4 regions of the Ensifer sp. ENS07 genome follow, and region 1 is predicted to be linked to each of the others. Evidence: predicted binding sites of a transcription regulator. Region 1 holds the regulator's gene; each other region holds the start of a gene.

The links. The regulator LexA, encoded in region 1, represses DNA repair genes until DNA is damaged. The targets are predictions, from matches to a motif close to TGTTCNNNNTGTGTTCNG.
Region 2: a site for LexA is predicted at 3,136-3,153, ahead of IB277_RS22380 (ImuA family protein). Genes of this name have one in related genera too.
Region 3: a site for LexA is predicted at 2,944-2,961, ahead of recA (recombinase RecA). Genes of this name have one in related genera too.
Region 4: a site for LexA is predicted at 3,948-3,965, ahead of IB277_RS16245 (YifB family Mg chelatase-like AAA ATPase). Genes of this name have one in related genera too.

What each region holds. Positions count from the first base shown of each region.
Region 1 covers NZ_JACVBE010000001.1:1,321,273-1,326,723, reverse strand. Annotated here, with positions in the region: gene IB277_RS06750 (hypothetical protein) at 134-727, opposite strand; gene IB277_RS06745 (hypothetical protein) at 854-1,486, opposite strand; gene IB277_RS06740 (hypothetical protein) at 1,810-2,106, shown strand; gene lexA (transcriptional repressor LexA) at 2,342-3,064, shown strand; gene IB277_RS06730 (hypothetical protein) at 3,153-3,494, opposite strand; tRNA gene IB277_RS06725 (tRNA-Cys) at 3,692-3,765, opposite strand; gene IB277_RS06720 (thermonuclease family protein) at 3,918-4,652, opposite strand; gene IB277_RS06715 (hypothetical protein) at 4,875-5,168, opposite strand; tRNA gene IB277_RS06710 (tRNA-Asn) at 5,328-5,402, shown strand.
Region 2 covers NZ_JACVBE010000007.1:299,584-305,368, reverse strand. Annotated here, with positions in the region: gene IB277_RS22390 (error-prone DNA polymerase) at 1-889, opposite strand, end outside; gene IB277_RS22385 (DNA polymerase Y family protein) at 886-2,409, opposite strand; gene IB277_RS22380 (ImuA family protein) at 2,324-3,085, opposite strand; gene IB277_RS22375 (SOS response-associated peptidase) at 3,319-3,990, shown strand; gene dinB (DNA polymerase IV) at 4,017-5,099, shown strand; gene IB277_RS22365 (hypothetical protein) at 5,730-5,785, shown strand, end outside.
Region 3 covers NZ_JACVBE010000002.1:134,585-140,369, reverse strand. Annotated here, with positions in the region: gene cckA (cell cycle histidine kinase CckA) at 1-376, shown strand, start outside; gene IB277_RS07765 (hypothetical protein) at 438-716, opposite strand; gene IB277_RS07760 (pseudouridine-5'-phosphate glycosidase) at 792-1,721, opposite strand; gene IB277_RS07755 (carbohydrate kinase family protein) at 1,753-2,700, opposite strand; gene recA (recombinase RecA) at 3,020-4,108, shown strand; gene alaS (alanine--tRNA ligase) at 4,340-5,785, shown strand, end outside.
Region 4 covers NZ_JACVBE010000004.1:260,126-265,910, reverse strand. Annotated here, with positions in the region: gene IB277_RS16260 (LysE family translocator) at 1-358, opposite strand, end outside; gene IB277_RS16255 (LysE family translocator) at 533-1,150, shown strand; gene cysK (cysteine synthase A) at 1,288-2,256, shown strand; gene IB277_RS16245 (YifB family Mg chelatase-like AAA ATPase) at 2,324-3,856, opposite strand; gene gshB (glutathione synthase) at 4,056-5,018, opposite strand; gene IB277_RS16235 (endonuclease) at 5,167-5,785, opposite strand, start outside.

The DNA of each region.
Region 1 (5,451 bases):
GTTGCCGAGGTATCGGAACAGCGGCTGATTTGTCATCAGCAGATCGCCAGTTCGAGTCTCTCTGGGGACACCACCATGCTAAGCCACCGTCCGGCCTTCGCGAAACGCTGCCCGATCCCGTGGCCACCTGTTTTCAGAGGCTGAACGGATCCCGCGCCGATCGCTTCTCGCTCGGTGCACTGAACGGGTCGGCTTTCTTCTCCTTGGACTTGCGGCCCTCGTCGGCGATAATCTCGTCGACCGCCCGCTGGCATTTCATCAGCTCGTCGGCCGCCGGGCCGGTGCCGCGCAGGCTGAGATTCGCGATGACGCGATCTTCAAACGCGATGGCCAAGGCCCGCTTGCGCACGAAGCCCGTCAGGAACTCGGCGTCGGTGACGTTCACGAACAGAAACTTTCCGCTCGCATCACCGGCAGCGGTCGCCGAAGCGCTCCAGGGATCGGTCTTGTCGAAGCGGAAGGTCAGGTCGTACTCTTTGCCGACCTCGAGCGACCTCCAGTCGTCGCTGGCGAAGCTCATATAGAGCGGCGACTCGGAGCCCTTGGGATAGAACCCAAGGCGCAAGGTGACCCCGCCGTCGAATACCGACGAGATGAAGCAGGAGCCCTCCATCGAGGTGTCGGAAGCAACGGTCCAGCCGTCGACATCCTTCCACTTGATGATTTCGGACTCCTCAGCCGCGGCCGATCCCGCGGCGATCAGACAGCTTACCAATCCGACCAGCAATCTACGCATGCAAAACCCCCGTTTGCCCGCATTTTGATAGGTCCCCGCATCGCTGTCGAGGGTGCCTAGCCGATCCCAGGCAATATTTTAGGAATATTCACCTCTCCGCGGCAAGCGGACTGCCCATCACATGGCGAAAGGATCTTTCGATGACTTGGTCTGGCCGCCGCCGGCAAAGGGATCGTTGTTCGGCGCATTGCCACCGGCGCCCGCAAAGGGATCGTTCGCCGCTCCCTGATCGCCATTCGGGATCAAGGCGCTCACCGCCTCCTGGCACTTGAACATCTCGCTTACCGCCTTCATCGAATCACGCAGGCTGAGGCTCGCGACGACGCGCCCCTCGAAGGCCAGCGCCAAGGTGTTCTTGCGAACGAACTCGGTAAAGAAGTCGGTGTTGGAAAAGTTGACGACAAGGGCCTTGGCGCCGGTCAGATCAACACCGAACGCAACGGCCGGCCACTGACGACCACGGTCGAGCTGCAAGGCAACATCGTATTCCCGCTGCGGCTCGATGGATTTCCATTCGGCATTGCCGATCGAAAGAAACGCCAGGTTCGTCGATCCCCGCGGATAAAAGCCGATACGAAGGATAGCGCCGGCGTCATAGCTCGTCGCCGCGTAACACGAGCCTCCCAGGGAAGGATCGGATCCCACCGTCCAGGCGTTGATCCGTTTCCAGATATTCGAACGCCCTTCTTCGGCAGACGCCGCTCCAGCCGTGAGCAACAGGCCGAGCACCACCAACGACAATCTATGCATGCAACCACCCCACTTTCCACGCAAAGTTATCTTTTTTTAGAGGCCTGTCGAGACGGTGAAGGCCCTTCCCCGCAGGGATTTTTGCGCGCCCCAGGCCCGATGCGAAAGCTGGCAGCTCCGATGCATTCTCCGCGCCGGTCCATGAAGAACGGCCGAGACGAGGTTGAGATGGAGCGGCTGGCGCAAATCAGCCACAGCCTGCGGGCAAAGAGCTGTTGAACATGGCAGAGTGATCGCCATGCTTGCTGGACTTCGGAACGAAAGCGCGGTTCACATCGTTTACCAACCCGTAGTCCCACCCCTTCATCAAGTGGACGATCACCGTGCTTGCCGCCCTGCTTCTCGCTTCGATAGTCGCATCGCCCAATATGCCTGACGTCAAGCTCAGTGCCGCGACGGTGGATGAACTCCAGACCGATTTCGAACGGGCCGTGCCGTGCCATCAGATCGATGGACGCAATGTTTGGAAGGGCGCGCTCGCGTTCTACATCCAGTCCTTCGTTTATGACGGCGATACGCCCGTTGCGACCGATGCGGCCGACGCAGTGCTTCCGGAAGACAACAGCGCCGAAACGGTGAAGGAGTTCGAAGACGCCTGCTCGGCCTCGCAAGCGACTTAAGTCTCTCCGCGAAGAGAGCCGCGATTCGTTCGAATCACGCGCGCGACCGGCCTGCCCGGCGCTGTTTTGGGACGCAACCGTCGCCGAAAACCGCCCCGCTCCCGCAAAAGTGACCAATCGCCCCCACAGAAGCAGCCAATTGCCTGAATTCACGGAATTTTAGGCACTTGCGGAACACATATGGAACAGATAGTGTCTGTTCTTGATTTGTTTCACGCCTCTGGAGCGACGTGCCATGCTGACCCGCAAGCAACAGGAATTGCTTCTGTTCATCCACGAACGCATGAAGGAGTCGGGCGTACCGCCGTCTTTCGATGAAATGAAGGATGCGCTCGACCTGGCGTCGAAGTCCGGCATTCACCGTTTGATCACGGCGCTCGAAGAGCGCGGGTTCATTCGCCGGTTGCCGAACCGGGCGCGCGCGCTCGAAGTCATCAAGCTTCCGGAAGCCTACGCCGCCGGCCAGCAACAGCCGCGCAGAGGCTTCTCGCCGAGCGTGATCGAGGGCAGCCTCGGAAAGCCGCCGGCCGCCGCTCCTGCCACGCCGAAGCCGGCGCCGGTCGCCGAAAGCACGTCTGTTTCCGTCCCGGTGATGGGCCGCATCGCTGCCGGCGTGCCGATCTCGGCGATCCAGAACAACACCCATGACATTACCGTTCCGCTCGACATGATCGGCAGCGGCGAGCATTACGCCCTCGAAGTAAAGGGCGATTCGATGATCGAGGCCGGCATCTTCGATGGCGACACGGTGATCATCCGCAACGGCAACTCGGCCAATCCCGGCGACATCATCGTGGCGCTCGTGGACGACGAGGAAGCGACGCTGAAGCGCTTCCGTCGCAAGGGCGCGTCGATTGCGCTCGAAGCGGCCAACCCCGCCTACGAGACGCGCATTTTCGGACCGGATCGCGTGAAAATCCAGGGCAAGCTCGTCGGGCTGATCCGCCGCTACCATTGAATTCCAGGCAGAACGCCGAATCAAAAGAGCCTCGCCACTGAAAGTGGCGAGGCTCTTTCCATTTAAGGCGACCTGAAATCCAGATCGCTTATTCGTGGATCGTGTATTCGCCGAGTTCGCAGAGATCCTGCGTGTCCTCGGTCGTATCGAGGGCCGAGCCTTCCTCGAATTCGAATCGCATGTCGTATTTGCAGACGTCCCGCCCGTCGGCAATGGTGATCTCCATGCTCTCGCCGGGGTTCAGGACCTGCCGACCGAAAACATCGTCTTCCCATTCATTGACGCCGACCGGCGACGTATAGAAATTCGTCAGTACCGCGCCGGTGTTGTTCTTCAGCTGGAAAACCAGGTCGTCCGCGCGCGCCTCCATAGCGGTCGCCGCAAAACACGCCAACGCCGTCAGGATCAGTCTCTTTTTCATTGATGCCATTGCCTCCGTTCTTAATGTTGACGGACGCTACCGATGCGGTTGATCTCAGCGGAGTCATCGTTCCCCCTCTACCGAATTCACCGAAGCGATAAGATCCGACGGAGGCATAGGAGACGTGGCTTGCGCGGACGTGTCGCGAATTTTACCGCGCTGCCCTAAGGCAGAACGCCAAACCAAATTTAACGAGGTGAGATTTTTGGAGGCCTCGCCCGGAATTGAACCGGGGTACAAGGATTTGCAGTCCTCTGCGTCACCACTCCGCCACGAGGCCTCACAGCTCGGATAACCAAGCGTTGGCGCGGATTTAGAATGATTGCAGAAAAACCGCAAGAGGCATTTTCTGAAAAACGCGCCGTCGAATTGCAGGACGGATACTTTCCACAGAACGATCGACGATGTCCGCCGATCGTCTCCCAGCTGATCTCAGCACCAGGGCGTCGGGCGCCCTTCCCACGGCCGCACGAGCCCCTCGGAAACGAGTACACGTCCAAGAGATTGGTCACCGCGGGTGACCAGGCGCAGTTTCTCGCCGGCCTTGGCATCTGATCGCCCTCCCGCCGAGATCAGCCTGAAGTCGCCTGCATTCAGCAATTCGCGCAGGCGCTGCTTGGCGTAGAAGCCGCGCGAACGCTCCTTGTCGCAGCTTGCCTGGCGGATTCGCGGTGCATCGACATCGGCGACGCGGATCGTCTCGCCATGGAAGACGAAGGTCGCGCCATCGATCACGCAGTTGTCGTTGCGAATGCCGCAAAAATAGAACTGATCGGTACGGATGGATGCCGTCTTCACCTCTTCATTCGGCCGCACGAGAGGGGTTGGCGGCGTGACGCCGACATTCACCGACGGCACCGGGGCGGCCAGGACAACCTTCGTCGCCGGGTTGGGCTTCGGATTTGGTTTGTGCCTATCCGCCTGCTGCGCAACGCGCTCCTGCGCTTCAGGAACCGCGCGCTGAGGCTTCGGCTTCGTTTCCGATCGCGATGCAAAGGCCATGACATCGGAAACCACCGGCCAGTGCCGCAACTCGGCGCGATGGTCGTGGGCCATGACGCCGCCAAGGGTGAGCGCTGCGGCCAGATACCACGGCGCCATGCCGCCCTGTTTGCTGGTGCTTCGGCCCGAACTGCGGCGTCGACGTTTCGTAGTGGCTTTGGCCATCGGTCCCCATCCTGATTCGAGACCGCATTATGCGTTTGATGGGTTGCCGAAAAGTTTTCGAGGGCACCCCAACAGAGGGGAAGACCGCGAGGAACCGGTCATTCGCCTGCGCGGCCACGGCCCTTGTTGAGAGATTCGGAATTGCTACGGGACGGCCGCGAGGAACCGAAAACTGCCGACCGCCCTGCCCTCGACAACAAGATCGTTAAATCGGCGTCCGCCTCAGGAGCCGTTCGAGGAGTTGGCCTTCCCGCGCCAGCGCGCCCACCAGACGGCCAGACGACGACGGCGGCGGCGAACCGAGGGAATGTCGTGGGAAAGCACGATCAGGCCCAACGGTATCATCCAGAAGCCCAGCACGGGCAAGAAACCGAGAAAACCACAAAACACCAGCAGCGAACCCAGCAGGATCCGCAGCAGGGGCGAGTCGGGCAACGCGATACGCCATTTTCCCAGCACGACTTGTCGTGTTTGCGGATCAATGCCGAAATGCGTCTGCTTCCTGTTTTTATTCATCATTCCCTATCCGGCGTGTTTTCCCACAATTGGGGACTTCTCCACAGCCTCGCAACGGAACTTGTCATTTTTTTTGAAAAAAGCGCTTGGCAAATCAGAAAAGCATGCGTATTAGCAGCCTCACTTCTGAAGCGCACAGCACAACAGCGGCGCGGATGATCCCTGGTAGCTCAGCGGTAGAGCATTCGACTGTTAATCGACAGGTCGCCGGTTCGAATCCGGCCCGGGGAGCCACTTTCTAAAGGCCTGCACCTCACGGTGCGGGCCTTTTCATTTAGGCTTT
Region 2 (5,785 bases), on a different contig from region 1:
GGACTTTTTCCGGCAACCCTTCTGGGTAACGCCCGGCTGCACCTTCCCAGGTCAGTTGCGCCAGTGTCTCTTGGGCTGTCAGTGCAGGATTGGATCGCTCCTCCGGATATTGATAGGCGAGCTCGTCGAGCGAAAACCGGCACCGCTCCAGGATCTCGATGGTGCGGGTAAGCGCTTCAGGGTAGCGCGCAAAGAGCCGCGCCATTTCCTCGGGCGGCTTCAGGTAGCGATCGGCGTGGCGCTCGCGGCGGAAACCGGCCTCGTCGATCGTGATGTTGTGGCGAATGCAGGTGACGACATCCTGCAGGATGCGCCGCTCCGGCACATGAAACAGCACGTCGTTGGTGACGACCGTTGGCACGCCGACTGAAGCTGCCAGGTTGGAGAGCTGATGAAGGCGCAGCTGGTCGTTCGGCCGGCGGCGGAGTGTCAGCGACAGGTAGGCGCGGTCGCCGAATTCTTGCCTCAGACGGCGCAGCTCTCGCGCGCAGTCCTCGTCAGCGGCATCGGGAAGGAGAACCGCGATCAGTCCCTCGCCATAGGCAACGAGATCGGACCAGGCAAGCCGGCATTTCGCCTTGCCGCCGCGCTTCTTGCCGAGCGACAGCAGCCGGCAAAGCCGCGCATAGGCCGGCCGGTCGGTCGGAAAGACGAGGACCGATAGATCGCCTTCAAGATCGAGGCGGCAGCCGACGACCAGCCGCACGCCGACATCCTTGGCCGCCTGGTGCGCTCGCACGATGCCGGCGAGGCTGTTGCGATCGGCAATGGCCAGCGCCTCGAGCCCAAGTTCGGCGGCACGTTGGAATAGCTCTTCGCAGGAGGATGCGCCGCGCAGGAAGGAGAAATGCGACGTCACCTGCAGCTCGGCATAAAGCGGCGTCGTCATCCGAAAATCCCGTGCAGGAACCATTGGTGGCTGCCGGTCTCGCTGTGTTCGCCGTCGCCGGCGCGATAAATCCAGTAGCGCTCGCCGGCGTCATCCTCGACCTGGAAATAGTCGCGTACGGCGACGAGCTCGGCATCGCGCTTCCACCATTCGCCGAAGACGCGTTCGGGGCCGTCGGCACGTTTCACCCGTCGGCGCACACCACGCCATGTGAAACTGACCGGCGGATGATCGGGCAGAAGCGCCATCGTCTCGATCGCTTCAGGATGGAGAAGCAAGCGCACCGGTCTTGGCCAATGGCCGGGCCAGGCGAGACCTTCGTCCGGCGCCATCGGCGCGATGCGGTTGATGGAGCGTTCGGGCACGTCGCTGGCGACCGGTTGAAAACGATACAGCCGGCGTGCGCCGATGCGGTTTCCCAGGATGTCGATCAGGCCGGAAACATCGGCCTCCGGTTCCTCGACCAGCGAGGAAACGACCTGTCTTGCCACCAGCGGCTCGGCGTGGGTTGCCGTCAGCGACATGATTTCGATCCCGAAGCCCGGATCGATCGTCTCGATCCTATCAGTGATGAGCCGGATCAGGCGCTTGGCGTCGCGAACGGGCGTCGCGGTGCCTGCGCGGATCGCCTGGTAGGTGTTATCAACGCGATGGAAGAGAAGGTCGACGCGCCGCGCGCCGAGGCCTCTTTCTTCCAGTACCAGACAGAGCGCGCCCACAAGCTTCGCGGCATAGCGCGCAATCGTCTCGGCGGCCGCAATCGGTTCACCGAAGGAACGGCGAACTTCGATAAGTTCAGGCGTGCGGACCGGATCGATCGGCTCGGCAACCTTTCCCATGGCCTGGTCGATGCGACGGCCAAGTTCGGGTCCAAATCGAAGGGCAAGCGGCGCCCGCGGCACGCCGGCCACCTCACCGATCGTGTTGAAGCCCAGCGCGCGAAGGCCATGGACGATTGCAGGATCGAGGCGAAGCGCTGCGACGGGCAGGTTACGGATGGTTTCCTGCTGCGCCCCCGGAGCGACAACCAGCGTCGGATGAGCGAGAAACCGGGCGCCGGCATGGGCCGCCCCCCAGGTATCGGCAACCGCAGCCCGCGCCTCGATGCCGGATCCGAAGAACCGGTTGACCATGCCTGACAGCATCAGGTCCTCGCCGCCATGCAGGTGATCGGCACCGGTCGTATCGATCACCAGGCCATCGGGCGGATCGGCGGCTACGATCGGTGCATAGCGCTGCAGCGCCCAGAGCGCCAGGCGTTCGAGCGCTTCTTCATCGGCGGCCGGATCGGCATCCATGACGACAAGACCTGCGGCGAGCGCCTGGGCTTTCGTGGCGGCCATGCGGGGTCTCAGGCCTGCGGCAATCGCCGCGGCATTTACCGAGAGCACCACACGCCTTCGCTGTTCGCGACCGACGAGGACGAGAGGCGTTTCAGCCGGCGGCGCTGCGTCGCCGAGCTTGCGCCTCAGGCGATCCGTGGGCCAGCTCGGAAGGAAGAGCGATACGACCCTTGGCATCTGGGGCCTCCACTTCGAAATCTGCACTTTCGCCGGCACGGCAGCGGATGAGTTCGACGAGCCAGCGCGCGCGGCCGACGCCTGGAACCGGCAAGGGGACGGACGGCATGACGGACACGCGCCAGCGCGTGACCGATGCCGTCGGCTGCCCGAAATCCGAGGCTTCGGCCTGTCGTCGCCAGCGGCGGATCGCAATGCCCAACGTGCCGGAACTCTCGGCTGCAAGCTGCAAGCGGCGCGAGGCGGTCATCGAAAGGCGCGCGAGCTCGCCGACGACGGCACCGAGGCCGCCGTGGCGAAGCCCCTCTTCCATGCAGGAAAGAAGCGCCTTTTCGTCGCCGGCCTCCACATAGATGACGCGGCTCGGCGAAAGACCGACTTGAGCCAGCGCCGGCGCAAAGAGATCGGGCCGCGTCACACACCAGAGCACCTTGCCTTTCGAGCGGGCGGCAATGCCCGCGCAAAAGAGTGCCGCCGCCGCGCCGTCGATCGCACCGTTGCCGCCGCCGGCGACCTCATGCAACGAGCCGAGTACGAGCCCCCCACCCGGCAATCGCCGATCAATCTCGGTGACACCAAATGGCAGGACCTGTCGTCCACGGCCGCTTGCGCCTTCAAGGCGCTGGATGCGCTCGCGAAGTTCTGAGACGACGGTATTGTCGACTGGACGGGGCATTTTGGAAGGAACAACTCCTTAGGGCTATGCATTAGCGCTTCCTGTTGATATGTTCTCTATTTGTTCCTATTTGGGTTGTGAGTCAACGAAGTTCAGAAAAGAGACTGTTGATTGCCATCGAGACGCCAGCACGGACACGCCGCTTGGTTCAATGAACAGATCGAATGCCGGGGAACGGCGACAGAAGCGAGCAGTCGTTAATATGAAGCTAGGTGAGAAAGGGAGACTGAACTTTGTGCAATCTCTACAACATCACGACGACACGTGATGCCGTGATCGCATTCACCAAGGCATTCCGCGACAAGGCAGGCTGGAACCAGCCATCCTATGACGTCTACCCCGGCTATCAGGCGCCCGTAGTCCGCGTCGGCGAAGACGGAGAGCGAGAGATCGCGCGTGTCACCTGGGGCATGCCCTCGCCGCCCGCTTTCGTGAAGAACTACGATCCCGGCGTCACCAACATCCGAAACGTCGCCTCTCCGCACTGGAGACGCTGGCTCGGGCCGACCAGTCGCTGCGTCGTCCCCTTCAACTCCTTCGCTGAGCCGGATCCGGCGGCCAAGGTTCCCAGCGGAAAAGTCCCCAATGCCTGGTTTGCTGGAACTAAGGAGCGGCCGCTGATGTTCTTCGCCGGCTTCTGGACGCCATGGAAGGGTGTCAGGCGCGTGCGCGATGGTGAGCGCGAATACGAGCTCTTCGGCTTCCTCACCACATCCCCGAACGAGATCGTCTCGCCAATCCATCAAAAGGCCATGCCGGTGATCCTGACCACACCTGACGAGGTCGATCTGTGGCTCACCGGATCCTGGGACGACGTGAAGCACCTGCAGCGGCCGCTTCCGGGCAACATGCTTGTTGTCGTCGAGCCTCCTGCCGCCCTGCCCGAAGAAGACCTGCTGCTATGACCAGTCGTTGGGTCGCGTGATCGGTGATGGAACGCTCTGAGCGCACGCGAAAGATCATCCATGTCGACATGGATGCCTTCTACGCCTCGGTGGAGCAGCGGGACAACCCCGCACTTCGCGGGCTTCCGGTTGCCGTTGGCTTTGGCGAGGCGCGCGGCGTCGTGGCTGCCGCAAGCTACGAGGCGCGCAAATACGGCGTCCATTCGGCCATGCCGTCGGTCACCGCCAAGCGGAAATGCCCGGAGCTGATTTTTGTGACGCCGCGCTTCGATGCTTACCGCGCAGTCTCACAGCTGATCCACGCGATCTTTGCCGAATACACGCCGCTCATCGAACCGCTCTCGCTCGACGAGGCCTATCTTGATGTCACCGAGAACCTCAAGGGAATGGAACTTGCGACGGAGATCGCCGAGGAGATCCGTGCCAAGATCAAGGCAAGGACGGGCCTGACCGCTTCGGCCGGCGTCTCCTATAACAAGTTCCTCGCCAAGATGGCGTCCGACCAGAGGAAACCGGATGGCCTCTTCGTCATCACGCCAAAGAACGGTCCGGCCTTCGTCGAGGCTCTGCCCGTCAAGAAATTCCATGGCGTCGGTCCGGCAACCGCCGAGCGCATGCACAAGCTCGGGATTGAAACGGGCGCCGATCTGAAGGCTCACGATATCGCCTTCTTGCAGCAACACTTCGGAAAATCGGGACCTTACTTCTACTGGATCGCCCGCGGCGTCGACGAACGTCAAGTGAAGGCCGACCGGGTGCGCAAGTCCATCGGCGCGGAAGACACGTTCTCCATAGACGTCCATGATTTCGAGACCGCCAGGGCTGGCCTCGAACCGCTGATCGAAAAGGTCTGGCGCTACTGCGAAGCGAACGGCATTCGCGCCAAGACCGCGACGCTCAAGGTGAAATGGGCCGATTTCACGCAGATCACTAGGAGCAAGACAACAGCGGCACCGATCGCAAGTGCCGCAGAGCTTGCCGCGGTCATGACGATGCTGTTGTCTCCACTCTTCCCTGCCCCAAAAGGCATTCGGTTGCTGGGCGTGACACTGTCGTCACTCGATGAAGCAACGATCGAAAGCAAGCCACAGCTTGCCTTCGCGCTCTAAAACAGCTTGCTCGTCCGCCAGGACACCGAATGACCGAATGAGGGTTGGCGGATCAACTATGCGCCGGCTACCAAAAGTGGGATGGGTCATGCGGCCAGCTTCCCCTCGCCGTGACAGACCGAGTTGCAAATAACGGCACGTCCGTGCAGCCATTGAGAATGCAGCAGCGCGAGCCGCACCCACCGAGGCTCGCTCCATTCACTCGAACAAATCCTGGAAATCGTGATCACCGAACGGGCGACCTTTGCGGAGAATCTTATTCAGTAAACTCTTAATTAACCATAACCTTGCAGACTTTGTTCAGTCGCCAATCACATTCCAGCGTACAGCGGCAACTCAGAACCGTAACCCCGCCCACGGGTTACGGTTTTGCCCATAAAGCCAGGCACCTCTCAACCACAAGCGCAAGGTTAAGCGATGAGTTATGACTGGAGCGGCGCGCGGCATCGCCGGATGAAGGTTGCACGTCTTGGCGCCGCGCTCACTGTGGCGGCCACCGTCGTTGCTGTTGTAGTCCAGGTCATGGGAAGTGCGCTCTAGAGCGACGCAATTGCCGTGAACGGATGAGTTCGGCTCATCGATACGAGACCAACTCTGCGTCCTTGTTTCCCGAAGAGGAAAGGTTCGCATATGATTGACTGGAATACGGACGGACACGGCAACATAAGGGCATCAACGGTCGTCGG
Region 3 (5,785 bases), on a different contig from region 1:
CACCGGAGATTCGGCAGTCGTGCTGCTCGTCGAGGACGAGGAGGCTGTTCGCCGCGGCGGCAAGCGCATGCTGGAAACGCGCGGCTACACCGTCTACGAAGCGGGCTCCGGCGTCGAGGCGCTCGACATCATGGACGAGCTCAACGGCGCCGTCGATATCGTCGTATCCGACGTGGTGATGCCGGAAATGGACGGACCGACGCTCCTGACCGAACTGCGCAAGAAGTACCCGGACCTGAAGTTCATCTTCGTCTCGGGCTATGCCGAAGACGCCTTTGCCCGCAACCTGCCGGCGGATGCCAAGTTCGGCTTCCTGCCGAAACCGTTCTCGCTGAAGCAGCTGGCGGTATCCGTGCGCGAAATGCTCGATTCCTAGAGCCGTTGAACGCCAGGGGATATCGACCGGGGTCGGCGCTGGGTACGTTAGGCTTCCGCCCCTAGTCGTTCTGCTGCCTTGACCAAGGCCCATTGGCCGAGCCGCGCGTTGCCGACCAGCCGGGAGGAAGATCGGCGATCTCGTCAAGGTCGGTGTGGCGCTCGACGACCTCCGCCATCGCGACCACGAGCACTTTCGGCATGTCGATCGGTGCGCCATCTGTAAACGCCCATGAATGATCGTCTTCATGATGTGTTGCGACGAGAACCGGGTGCCCCGCGAGCACCGAGCGGCAGGTAACGCAGGCAACATCAGGTGCTTGATCAAACTTCCAACGCATCGTCAGCCTTCGCCAATGTAAAAAGCCCGGCGCTTGCGGGCCGGGCTTCTCTATTTCTCGCCGTTTCTTACCGGATTACTTCACGTTCAACGCGACGGCGATCTCGCCGGCAAGCCGGGCATTGTTCTCGACCAGCGCGATGTTGGTCTCGAGGCTGCGGCCCTCGGTCATTTCAAAGAGGTTGCTGAGCAGATAGGGCGTGACCGCCTTGCCGGTGATCTCGTCGTTCTCGGCATTGTCGAGCGCGCGGGCGATATAGATTTCCATCTCTTCGCGCGGGATCTCGGCAGCTTCCGGAACCGGATTGGCAACCAGCATGCCGCCTTCGACGCCGAGCAGCTCGCGCATGGTCTGGAAGTTGGCGATCGCGGCCGGGCTGTTCAGCATCAGCGGGCTCTTGAGGCCGCTGTCGCGTGACCAGAAGGCCGGGAAGATTTCGCTGTCATAGGTGACGACCGGAACGCCGCGGGTCTCGAGCACTTCGAGCGTCTTCGGAATGTCGAGGATCGCCTTCGCGCCGGCGCAGACGACGATGACACCGGTGCGGGCGAGTTCATCGAGGTCGGCGGAGATGTCAAAGGAGAGCTCGGCGCCACGGTGCACGCCGCCGATGCCGCCGGTCGCAAAGACGCGGATGCCGGCGCGGGCAGCAGCGATCATCGTCGCGGCGACGGTGGTCGCGCCGGTGCGGCGCTCGGCGATCGCGAAGGCGAGATCGGCGCGCGAGACCTTCATCGCGCCCTGGGTCTTGGCCAGTTCTTCGAGTTTGGCATCGTCAAGGCCGATATGCAGTACGCCATGAATGACGGCGATGGTCGCCGGCACGGCACCCTGTTCGCGGATGATCGCTTCAACGCTGCGGGCCATGTTCAGGTTGCCCGGGTAGGGCATGCCATGGGTGATGATGGTCGATTCCAGCGCCACGATCGGCGCGCCACGCGCCTTGGCGGCTGCGACCTCGTCGGAATATTCCATCGGCAGGAAGGGGGAAGCGGGTTTGGTCATGGTCTTTCCTTGGGAGTTCTGCTGGCAAATGTCATGACAGCATTTGGGGCGTGGGCACAAGGGCCAGCGCCTGTTCGAGATTGGCCGCGGACATCTCTTCGGATGCGGCCAAGGGAGAACGCAACGTCAAACCGGCGGCTGCGATGCCGTGCCGCAGGCAATCGGCGATATCGCGGCCGGCAAGGCGGGCGGAAAGGAAGCCGGAGGCGAGCGCGTCGCCGGCGCCGGTGACGTCGGCAAGGGCGGGCAGGGCCGGCGGCACGACGACACAGGCGCTATCGCCCTCGAAGGCAACGACCGCACGGCCGCCCCGGGTCACGACGCCTCCGTTGATGCCGAGACCGCGCAACAGGGCCGGCCATTCTTCCGCCTCGGCCGCCTCCTTGCCGGTCAGCGCCCGCGCCTCGGATTCGTTCATGAACAGGAACGAGAGATGCGAGAGGCACGGCCGGTAGCGGATGACCTTGGCCGGCGAAACAGCGATGCCGGCGACGAGGCGGCCGTTGCCGGCAGCCGACTGGGCAAGTGCGGCGATCGTTTCTTCCGGCAGGTTGGCGTCGGTCAGCACCAGCTTGCTCGCGGCGATGACCTCGCGGAGCGCCCGCCGCTGCAACTGCCGTGGCGAGAACAGCCGGTAGAGTTCCATGTCGGCGAGCGCAATCACCAGATTGCCGTCGTTTTCGAGGATCGCCGTATAGCTCGGCGTCTGGCGGTCAAGAAAGGTGAGGGGACTGTCGATGACGCCAGCGGCGGCCGCGGCTGCGGTCACCATCTCGCCGGCCGCATCACCGCCGCGGGTGCTGATCATGCGCACGCTGTGGCCAAGCCGCGCCAGGTTGCGCGCGGCATTGAAACCACCGCCGCCCGCTTCTTCGAACCAGCTTCCCGGATTGCTCGACCCGGGCGCTGTCGTTCCCGATATACGGCCGCGCCTGTCGATATGCGCGCCACCGAAAACGGCGATGTCAGCTTGCGTCATGAATGTTCCTCTGCTTGGCCGATCGGCCGAATATCTGTTGGCATCCTGCAATGCCGCGTCGCGAAGCGCCACGCGCCCGACCTGCTCAAAGTCTCATGCGCAGGCGAATCGGCCGAGCCTTGCCGGGCAGGTTCGAAGGGCTTGCGCCAACATTCGAAAACTCTGGTTTCGTTCCGTGAACAAGAATCGAACGTATCGTTGAAAGCTATTGTTTTTCAATGTGTTGTCGCGCTCTTGCAAATACGGAACAAAACATGTACAAAAACTCCTGCGGCGGCTTCATTGCCTCGGTAGCTTCAATAACCTAAAGGTGGACCAAATGGCACAAAACTCTTTGCGGCTCGTAGAGGACAAATCGGTGGATAAAAGCAAGGCGCTTGAAGCGGCACTTTCCCAGATCGAACGTTCGTTCGGTAAGGGATCGATCATGAAGCTCGGTGGGAAGGACAGCATCATTGAGATCGAGACGGTTTCGACCGGCTCTCTCAGCCTCGACATCGCGCTCGGCATTGGCGGCCTGCCGAAGGGCCGCATCGTTGAAATTTACGGCCCGGAAAGCTCGGGTAAGACGACGCTGGCGCTGCAGACCGTCGCCGAAGCACAGAAGAAGGGCGGCATCTGCGCCTTCGTCGATGCTGAACACGCGCTTGACCCGGTTTATGCCCGCAAGCTCGGCGTCGATCTCGAAAACCTCTTGATCTCGCAGCCCGACACCGGCGAACAGGCGCTTGAGATCACCGACACGCTGGTGCGCTCCGGCGCGATCGACGTTCTCGTCGTTGACTCGGTTGCAGCGCTCGTGCCGCGCGCCGAAATCGAGGGCGAAATGGGCGACAGCCTGCCGGGCATGCAGGCCCGCCTGATGAGCCAGGCGCTGCGCAAGCTGACGGCGTCGATCTCCAAGTCGAACTGCATGGTCATCTTCATCAACCAGATCCGCATGAAGATCGGCGTCATGTTCGGTTCGCCGGAAACCACCACCGGCGGCAACGCGCTGAAGTTCTACGCCTCGGTTCGCCTCGACATCCGCCGCATCGGCTCGGTCAAGGAGCGCGAAGAGGTCGTCGGCAACCAGACCCGCGTCAAGGTCGTCAAGAACAAGATGGCCCCTCCCTTCAAGCAGGTCGAATTCGACATCATGTATGGCGAGGGCGTATCGAAGACCGGCGAACTGGTCGACCTCGGCGTCAAGGCCGGCATCGTCGAAAAGTCTGGCGCCTGGTTCTCCTACAACAGCCAGCGTCTCGGCCAGGGCCGCGAGAACGCCAAGACGTTCCTGCGCGACAATCCGGATCTCGCGCGCGAAATCGAGACGGCGCTGCGCCAGAACGCCGGCCTGATCGCTGATCGGTTCCTCGAGAATGGCGGTCCGGAAGCGGACGACGGTGACGAGCCGCCGGAAGCATAAGCCGCTCGGTCCACTGAGGTTACCAGAAAACCGGTCGTCCCGTGGGCGGCCGGTTTTTTGCTGGCGTCTGGACAGTCGGATATGTGAGCGATAAAAGCCTTTGGTTCCGGCGACCCAGCGCGTTGGAGGGTGCGGTCACCACGGGTGGCCGCAGGGTTTAGGGACAATGGCTTAGTGGCGCGGCGTGGGCCGGACCCGGGCCGGAATCGGTGCTTAAGAATAGGACGCAAGATGAGCGGCGTGAATGAAATCCGGTCGACCTTTCTCGACTATTTCCGCAGGAACGGTCACGAGGTCGTGTCGTCGAGCCCGTTGGTGCCGCGCAATGACCCGACATTGATGTTCACCAATGCCGGCATGGTGCAGTTCAAGAACGTCTTCACCGGCCTGGAGCAGCGTCCCTATTCGACGGCCGTTACGGCACAGAAGTGCGTTCGCGCCGGCGGCAAGCACAACGACCTCGACAATGTCGGCTACACCGCGCGTCACCACACCTTCTTCGAAATGCTCGGCAACTTCTCCTTCGGCGATTACTTCAAGGAGAACGCGATCGAGCTCGCCTGGAACCTGATCACCAAGGAGTATGGCCTCGACGCCAAGCGCCTGCTGGTCACGGTCTACCACACCGACGACGAGGCCTTCGATCTCTGGAAGAAGATCGCCGGTTTCTCCGACGACCGCATCATCCGCATCCCGACCAGTGACAACTTCTGGGCCATGGGCGATACCGGCCCCTGCGGCCCGTGCTCGGAAATCTTCTACGACCACGGCGACCATATCTGGGGCGGACCTCCGGGCTCGGCCGACGAAGACGGTGACCGCTTCATCGAGATCTGGAACCTCGTCTTCATGCAGTACGAGCAGATCACCAAGGAAGAGCGGGTCAACCTGCCGCGTCCGTCGATCGATACCGGCATGGGCCTCGAGCGTCTCGCAGCCGTTCTCCAGGGCGAACACGACAACTACGACATCGACCTCTTCCGCGCGCTGATCGCGGCTTCGGAAGAAGCGACCGGCGTCAAGGCTGAGGGCGACCGTCGCGCCAGCCATCGCGTCATTGCCGACCACCTGCGTTCGTCCGCCTTCCTGATCGCCGACGGCGTGCTGCCGTCGAACGAAGGCCGCGGCTACGTGCTTCGCCGCATCATGCGTCGTGCGATGCGTCACGCGCAGCTGCTGGGCGCCCAGGATCCGTTGATGTGGAAGCTCTTGCCGGCACTCGTCGGCCAGATGGGCCGCGCCTATCCGGAACTGGTGCGCGCCGAAGCGCTGATCTCCGAGACGCTGAAGCTTGAGGAAACCCGTTTCCGCAAGACGCTGGAGCGCGGTCTCAATCTGCTGTCCGACGCATCTGCCGATCTGTCTGAAGGCGACCAGTTCAACGGTGAAACCGCCTTCAAGCTCTACGACACCTACGGCTTCCCGCTCGACCTGACCCAGGACGCGCTGCGCGCCAAGGGCATCACCGTCGACACCGACGCCTTCTCGGTTGCCATGGAGCGCCAGAAGGCCGAAGCCCGCGCCAACTGGGCCGGTTCCGGTGAAGCTGCGACCGAGACCATCTGGTTCGAGCTCAAGGAAAAGCACGGCGCGACCGATTTCCTCGGCTATGACACCGAGACCGCCGAGGGCGTGATCCAGGCGATCGTGCGCGATGGCGCTGTCGTAGCAACCGCC
Region 4 (5,785 bases), on a different contig from region 1:
TCAGGAAGCCCATGACGAACAGCTTCTTCGGCCCATCCTTCGGCAGGTTCTTGACCTGAAAGGGCGAGCGTCCACCGGGCCTGACCGCCTGCCAGGCGAGATAGAGAAGGTAGGCTGCACCGGCGATGCGAAGCGCATCATAGGCGAGGGGCACGGCCAGAAGCAGCGCTGTGATACCGAATGCCGCCGAGACCATATAGACGACGAAGCCGAGCGCCACGCCGCCGAGCGAAATCAAGCCGGCGCCCGGCCCCTGGCTGATCGAGCGCGAGATCAAGTAGATCATGTTCGGGCCTGGCGTCAGCACCATGCCAAGGGCCAGGAGGGCAAAGCCGATCATATCCTTCAACTCGGGCATGGAGAGGCGCCTTTCGCTCGTTTTCGCCAAGCTCTACGCATTTCGCACCAGCGGACAACGCCAGACTTGTCACCCGGTCAATTTCTTCAGCGGACGCCCGCCGGTCGCAGTTCGGTGATTTCCTTTTTCAGTCGCTTGAGGTAGAAATCGGCATCATCTTCGGAAGGACGTTCCATGACGCTCGCGGCCCTCATCGCCTATAGCGGCGCGCTCTTCATCGCCGCGGCCATTCCAGGCCCCGGCGTGACGGCGCTGGTTGCGCGCGCGCTCGGCTCCGGTTTCCGCGAGACCTTCTTCATGGGCCTCGGCATCGCGCTCGGCGACATGATCTATCTAACCGCGGTCATCCTCGGGCTGGCGCTGATTGCCCAGACCTTCACCACAGCCTTCCTGGTGGTGAAGTTTGCCGGCGTCCTCTACCTCGGCTACATCGCGTGGAAGCTGTGGAGCGCAGGGCTGCTGCCGGAGGACATCAAGGCGAAGCCGTCGACGAGTGCGGCCATGTCCTTTCTGTCCGGCCTGCTGATCACGCTCGGCAATCCGAAGACGATGCTGTTTTACGTGGCGCTCGTGCCGACGCTGATCGACATTCGGGCGATCGGACCCGGCGACTACGGCCTGCTCCTGACAGCCACCTTTCTGGTGCTCTTGAGCGTTCTCGTACCCTATATGGTGCTCGCCTCGCGTGCGCGTCTGCTGCTCAAGCAACCGAAGGCCCTGAAAGCGCTGAACCGGGTTGCGGCCAGCGTGCTTGCCGGCACGGCGGCCTATATCGCCGTTCGCGCCAGCTGAAAAAACTTTTCCCGAACAACGACTTCGCCAGTGGTTTTTCCTTCGGCGGATCGCTGCGCGGTGTTTGTCGTTCTGGAATTGCGCGATCATTGTTCCTATTCTCATAGCTCGACAATTTACGCCCAAGGGAGAAACCCATGTCCGACACACGCAAGCCCGGCCGCGGCCGCGTCTACTCCTCGATCACGGAAACGATCGGCGACACGCCCATCGTGCGGCTGGACAAGCTTGCCAAGGAAAAGGGCGTCAAGGCGAACCTGCTCGCCAAGCTCGAATTCTTCAACCCGATCGCCTCGGTCAAGGACCGTATCGGTGTGGCGATGATCGAGAGCCTGGAAGCGCAGGGCAAGATTACGCCCGGCCGCACGACGCTGGTGGAGCCGACCTCCGGCAATACCGGCATCGCGCTCGCCTTCGTCGCGGCCGCCAAGGGCTACAAGCTGATCCTGACGATGCCAGAGACCATGTCGGTCGAGCGGCGCAAGATGCTGGCGCTGCTCGGCGCCGAGCTGGTGCTGACCGAGGGCGCCAAGGGCATGAAGGGCGCGATCGCCAAGGCGCAGGAACTGGTCGAGACACTGCCGGACGCCATCATCCCACAGCAGTTCGAAAACCCGGCCAACCCGGAAATTCACCGCAAGACGACGGCCGAAGAAATCTGGAACGACACGGACGGCGCTGTCGACATTTTCGTCTCCGGCATCGGCACCGGCGGCACGATTACCGGCGCCGGCCAGGTGCTGAAGGCGCGCAAGCCTTCGATCAAGGTAATCGCCGTCGAGCCGGAGGAATCTCCGGTTCTGTCCGGTGGCAATCCCGGGCCGCACAAGATCCAGGGCATCGGCGCAGGCTTTGCGCCGGCGATCCTCGACACCACGGTCTATGACGAGATCGTCACGGTCAACAGCGCGGAAGCGATCGAGGCCGCCCGCCTTGTCGCCAAGCTCGAAGGCGTGCCGGTCGGCATCTCCGCCGGTGCAGCTCTAACCGCGGCAATCGAGGTCGGCCAGCGCGAGGAAAATGCCGGCAAGACCATCGTCGTCATCATCCCTTCCTTTGCCGAACGCTACCTCTCGACGGTGCTGTTCGATGGCCTGGGCGGCTGATCAGGCTGGGATAACTTCTGATCGGAAAGGGCGCCCACGAGGCGCCCTTTTTTTTCCAGGCACGCCGCTATGCGGCGACGGGCAAGCGTTCCCCGGCGATCCGATAGGAAATCGCCTCGGCGAGATGGATTCGGCCGACCGTCGACGCACCATCGAGGTCCGCAAGAGTGCGCGCCACCTTCAGCACCCGGTGATAGCCGCGGGCGGAGAATTTCATCTTTTCGGCGGCGTCCCGGAGAAGCTGCAGGCCGGCCGCATCGGGTGCTGCGATCTTCTCGATCATCGAGGTCGACGCGCGGGCATTGCTTGTCAGCTCTGGATGTCCGAGGGCGGCGAAACGATCGATCTGCAGCGCCCGGGCACGGGCGACGCGACGGGCAACGACCTCACTGCTTTCGGCTGCGGCCGGCTTCAGGAGATCGGCGGCGCTGACGGCCGGCACGTCGATGCGGATATCGATGCGGTCCATCAGCGGACCAGAAATGCGCGCCTGATAGTCGGACATGCAGCGCGGTCCACGGGCGCAGCTGCGGCCGGGTTCGCCGGCCATGCCGCAGCGGCAGGGGTTCATGGCCGCGACAAGCTGGATCGCGGCGGGATAGCTGACGCGGTGGTTGGCGCGGGCGATGATGCATTCGGCGGTTTCAAGCGGCTGGCGCAGCGCGTCGAGCACCTGCGGCGAGAATTCCGGAAACTCGTCGAGGAACAGTACGCCGTTGTGCGCAAGCGAGGCTTCGCCAGGCTTGGCGCGCAAGCCGCCACCGACCATGGCGGCCATCGTCGCGGAATGATGCGGCGTGCGGAACGGCCGTCGGTCCGAGAGCTTGCCGCCTGGAAGCTGCCCGGCGATCGAATGGATCATCGACACTTCGAGGAGCTCGGCCGGGTTGAGCGGCGGCAGGATCGACGGCAGGCGGGCAGCGAGCATCGACTTGCCCGAGCCGGGCGGGCCGACCATCAGCAGATTGTGGTTGCCGGCGGCCGCCACTTCGAGCGCCCGCTTGGCGCTTTCCTGACCCTTGATATCGGCGAGATCGGGCAGGTTAGATGCGCCTGAGCGGATCGCGGCCTCGGGTCGCGAAAGCACCTGCGTACCGCGGAAATGGTTGGCGATTGCGATCAGGCTGCGGGGCGCCAGAATGTCGATCTCGGCCCCGGCCCAGGCCGCCTCGGGTCCGCTTTCGGCCGGGCAGATCAGCCCCTTGCCGAGCGCATTGGCACCGATCGCGGCGGGAAGCGCGCCGGCAACGGCAGCAATGGTGCCATCGAGATTGAGCTCACCGATCACCACATAAGGCGCCAACGCATCGCCGGGAATGGCGCCGAGGGCTGCCATCAGGCCGAGTGCGATCGCCAGGTCGAAGTGGCTGCCTTCCTTGGGAAGGTCAGCGGGCGCAAGATTGACGGTCACGCGCTTGGCCGGCAGCGCCAGACCTGAAGCATGAAGGGCGGCCTGCACCCGCTCGCGGCTTTCGGCGACGGCCTTGTCCGGCAGGCCGACGATCTGCATGCCGACCTTGCCCGGCGCGACCATCACCTGCACATCGACAGGCAGACCCTCGATACCCTGAAATGCGACCGTGCTGACGCGCGCGACCATGCTTGCCCCCTCGCCCAGGCAGCCCAGTTATCGGGCGCCACAACCGCCCAGGGTTGCAGGCAGAAGCCTTGCACGGATCGCGCACAAAAACAAGAACAATAACGGAACATTTGAGGAGACGCGGGCCTGTACCTGGGACGTTTCGGCAAACGGCCGCAGGCGGAGGCCCGCGGCAAGCGCCATCGACCCGAGATGGATCCTAGGCCGAGATCTTGATCAGGCGCTTGCGCTCGATCGCATCCCAGAGCAGGCTCGCGACATCGGCGCCGCCGAACTTCTTCACTTCGCGGATGCCGGTCGGCGATGTCACGTTGATCTCGGTCATGTAGTCGCCGATAACGTCGATGCCGACGAAGAGGAAGCCGCGCTCCTTCAGCGCCGGCGCGATGCGGGTGCAGATTTCCTTCTCACGCGCCGTCAGTTCGGTCGGCTCAGGCCGGCCGCCAGCATGCATGTTGGAGCGGGCGTCGTGGTCTGCCGGAACGCGGTTGATGGCGCCGACCGGCTCGCCGTCGACGAGCAGGATGCGCTTGTCGCCCTTGCGCACCGCCGGCAGGTATTCCTGGGCGATGAAGGGCTCGCGGAACATCTGGCCGAACATTTCGAGCAGAGAGGACATGTTGCGGTCATCGCGGGTCGAGTGGAACACGCCGGCGCCGCCGTTGCCGTAGAGCGGCTTCAGGATGATGTCGCCCATTTCCTGGCGGAAGCTGGCGATCTCAGCGGGGTCGCGGGTGATCAGCGTCTTCGGCATCAGGTCGGCGAATTCGGTGACGAAGATCTTCTCCGGCGAATTGCGCACCCAGGCGGGATCATTGACGACGAGCGTCTTCGGATGCAGGCGTTCCAAAAGGTGCGTCGAGGTAATGTAGGCCATGTCGAAGGGCGGATCCTGGCGCAGCAGGATGACGTCCATGGTCGAAAGATCCACGCGCTCGGCTTCGCCAAGCGTGAAGTGGTCGCCCTTGACGTCGCGCAGCGTCATCGGCTGCACGCTCGCATAGACCTTGCCGTCGCGCAGCGACAGCTTTTCCGGCGTATAGTGGAAGAGGCGATAGCCGCGCGACTGTGCCTCGAGGCTCATGGCGAAGGTGGAGTCACCCGCAATGTTGATGCCCGACACATGGTCCATCTGGACCCCGACATTGACGATTTTCGCCATCTACCCATTCCCTCATGGATCACGGATAGCCGTGATCGATTTCAAACCGCCGGAGCGAATGAGGACGGGAAAACCGCTGCCCTCTGCCGCACTGGCAAAGCCCTCGACATGTAGAATGCGGGCGGGCCTTAGGCAAGGAGAGGCGAGCCTATTCGAAGCCTTCGATCACGCAGGTGATGAGATCGTGATCCGAAAGCGGCCGGCCGGTTTCGTCAAGCGAAGGAATGATCGTGGTCTCGCCGATCTTCAGCCCGCGCGACAGGAACCAGTCGAGCTTCATCGCCCGCTCTGGCCAGCGGGTGATCAGGCTCGGCCGCGTGGTCATCACGTCGAGCGGCCCACCATGGCGGGTAAAGCCCCTGATGGCGCTCATGGCAAACAGCCCTTCGGCCTCGAAATCGCCGCCGGCATGGTTGCCGGTGTTGAGATCGCCACCGATCATCACCGGCAGGCCGGGGAAAGTCTCGTCGAGTGCATCGATCAATTCCTTGACCTGGCGCTCTCGGTAGACGGCAGTCGTCGCACTCTCGAGATGGGTGGAGACGGCGACGAAGGGTCCGGCTTCCGTCTCGATGACGGCGCCGATCGCACAGCGCTCGCCAAGGCGCGGCTGCTCGCCATCGGTGAACCAGAGGCGTTCGCCCCATAGGCGCAACATGAAGGGCCGGGAGAACGGCACCGCAGCCATCACCGCATTGCCATGGAACCCCTTGGCGTTGAATTCGTCCTCGCAGAATTCGCGCTCCGTATCGGAGCCGAGCCCCATC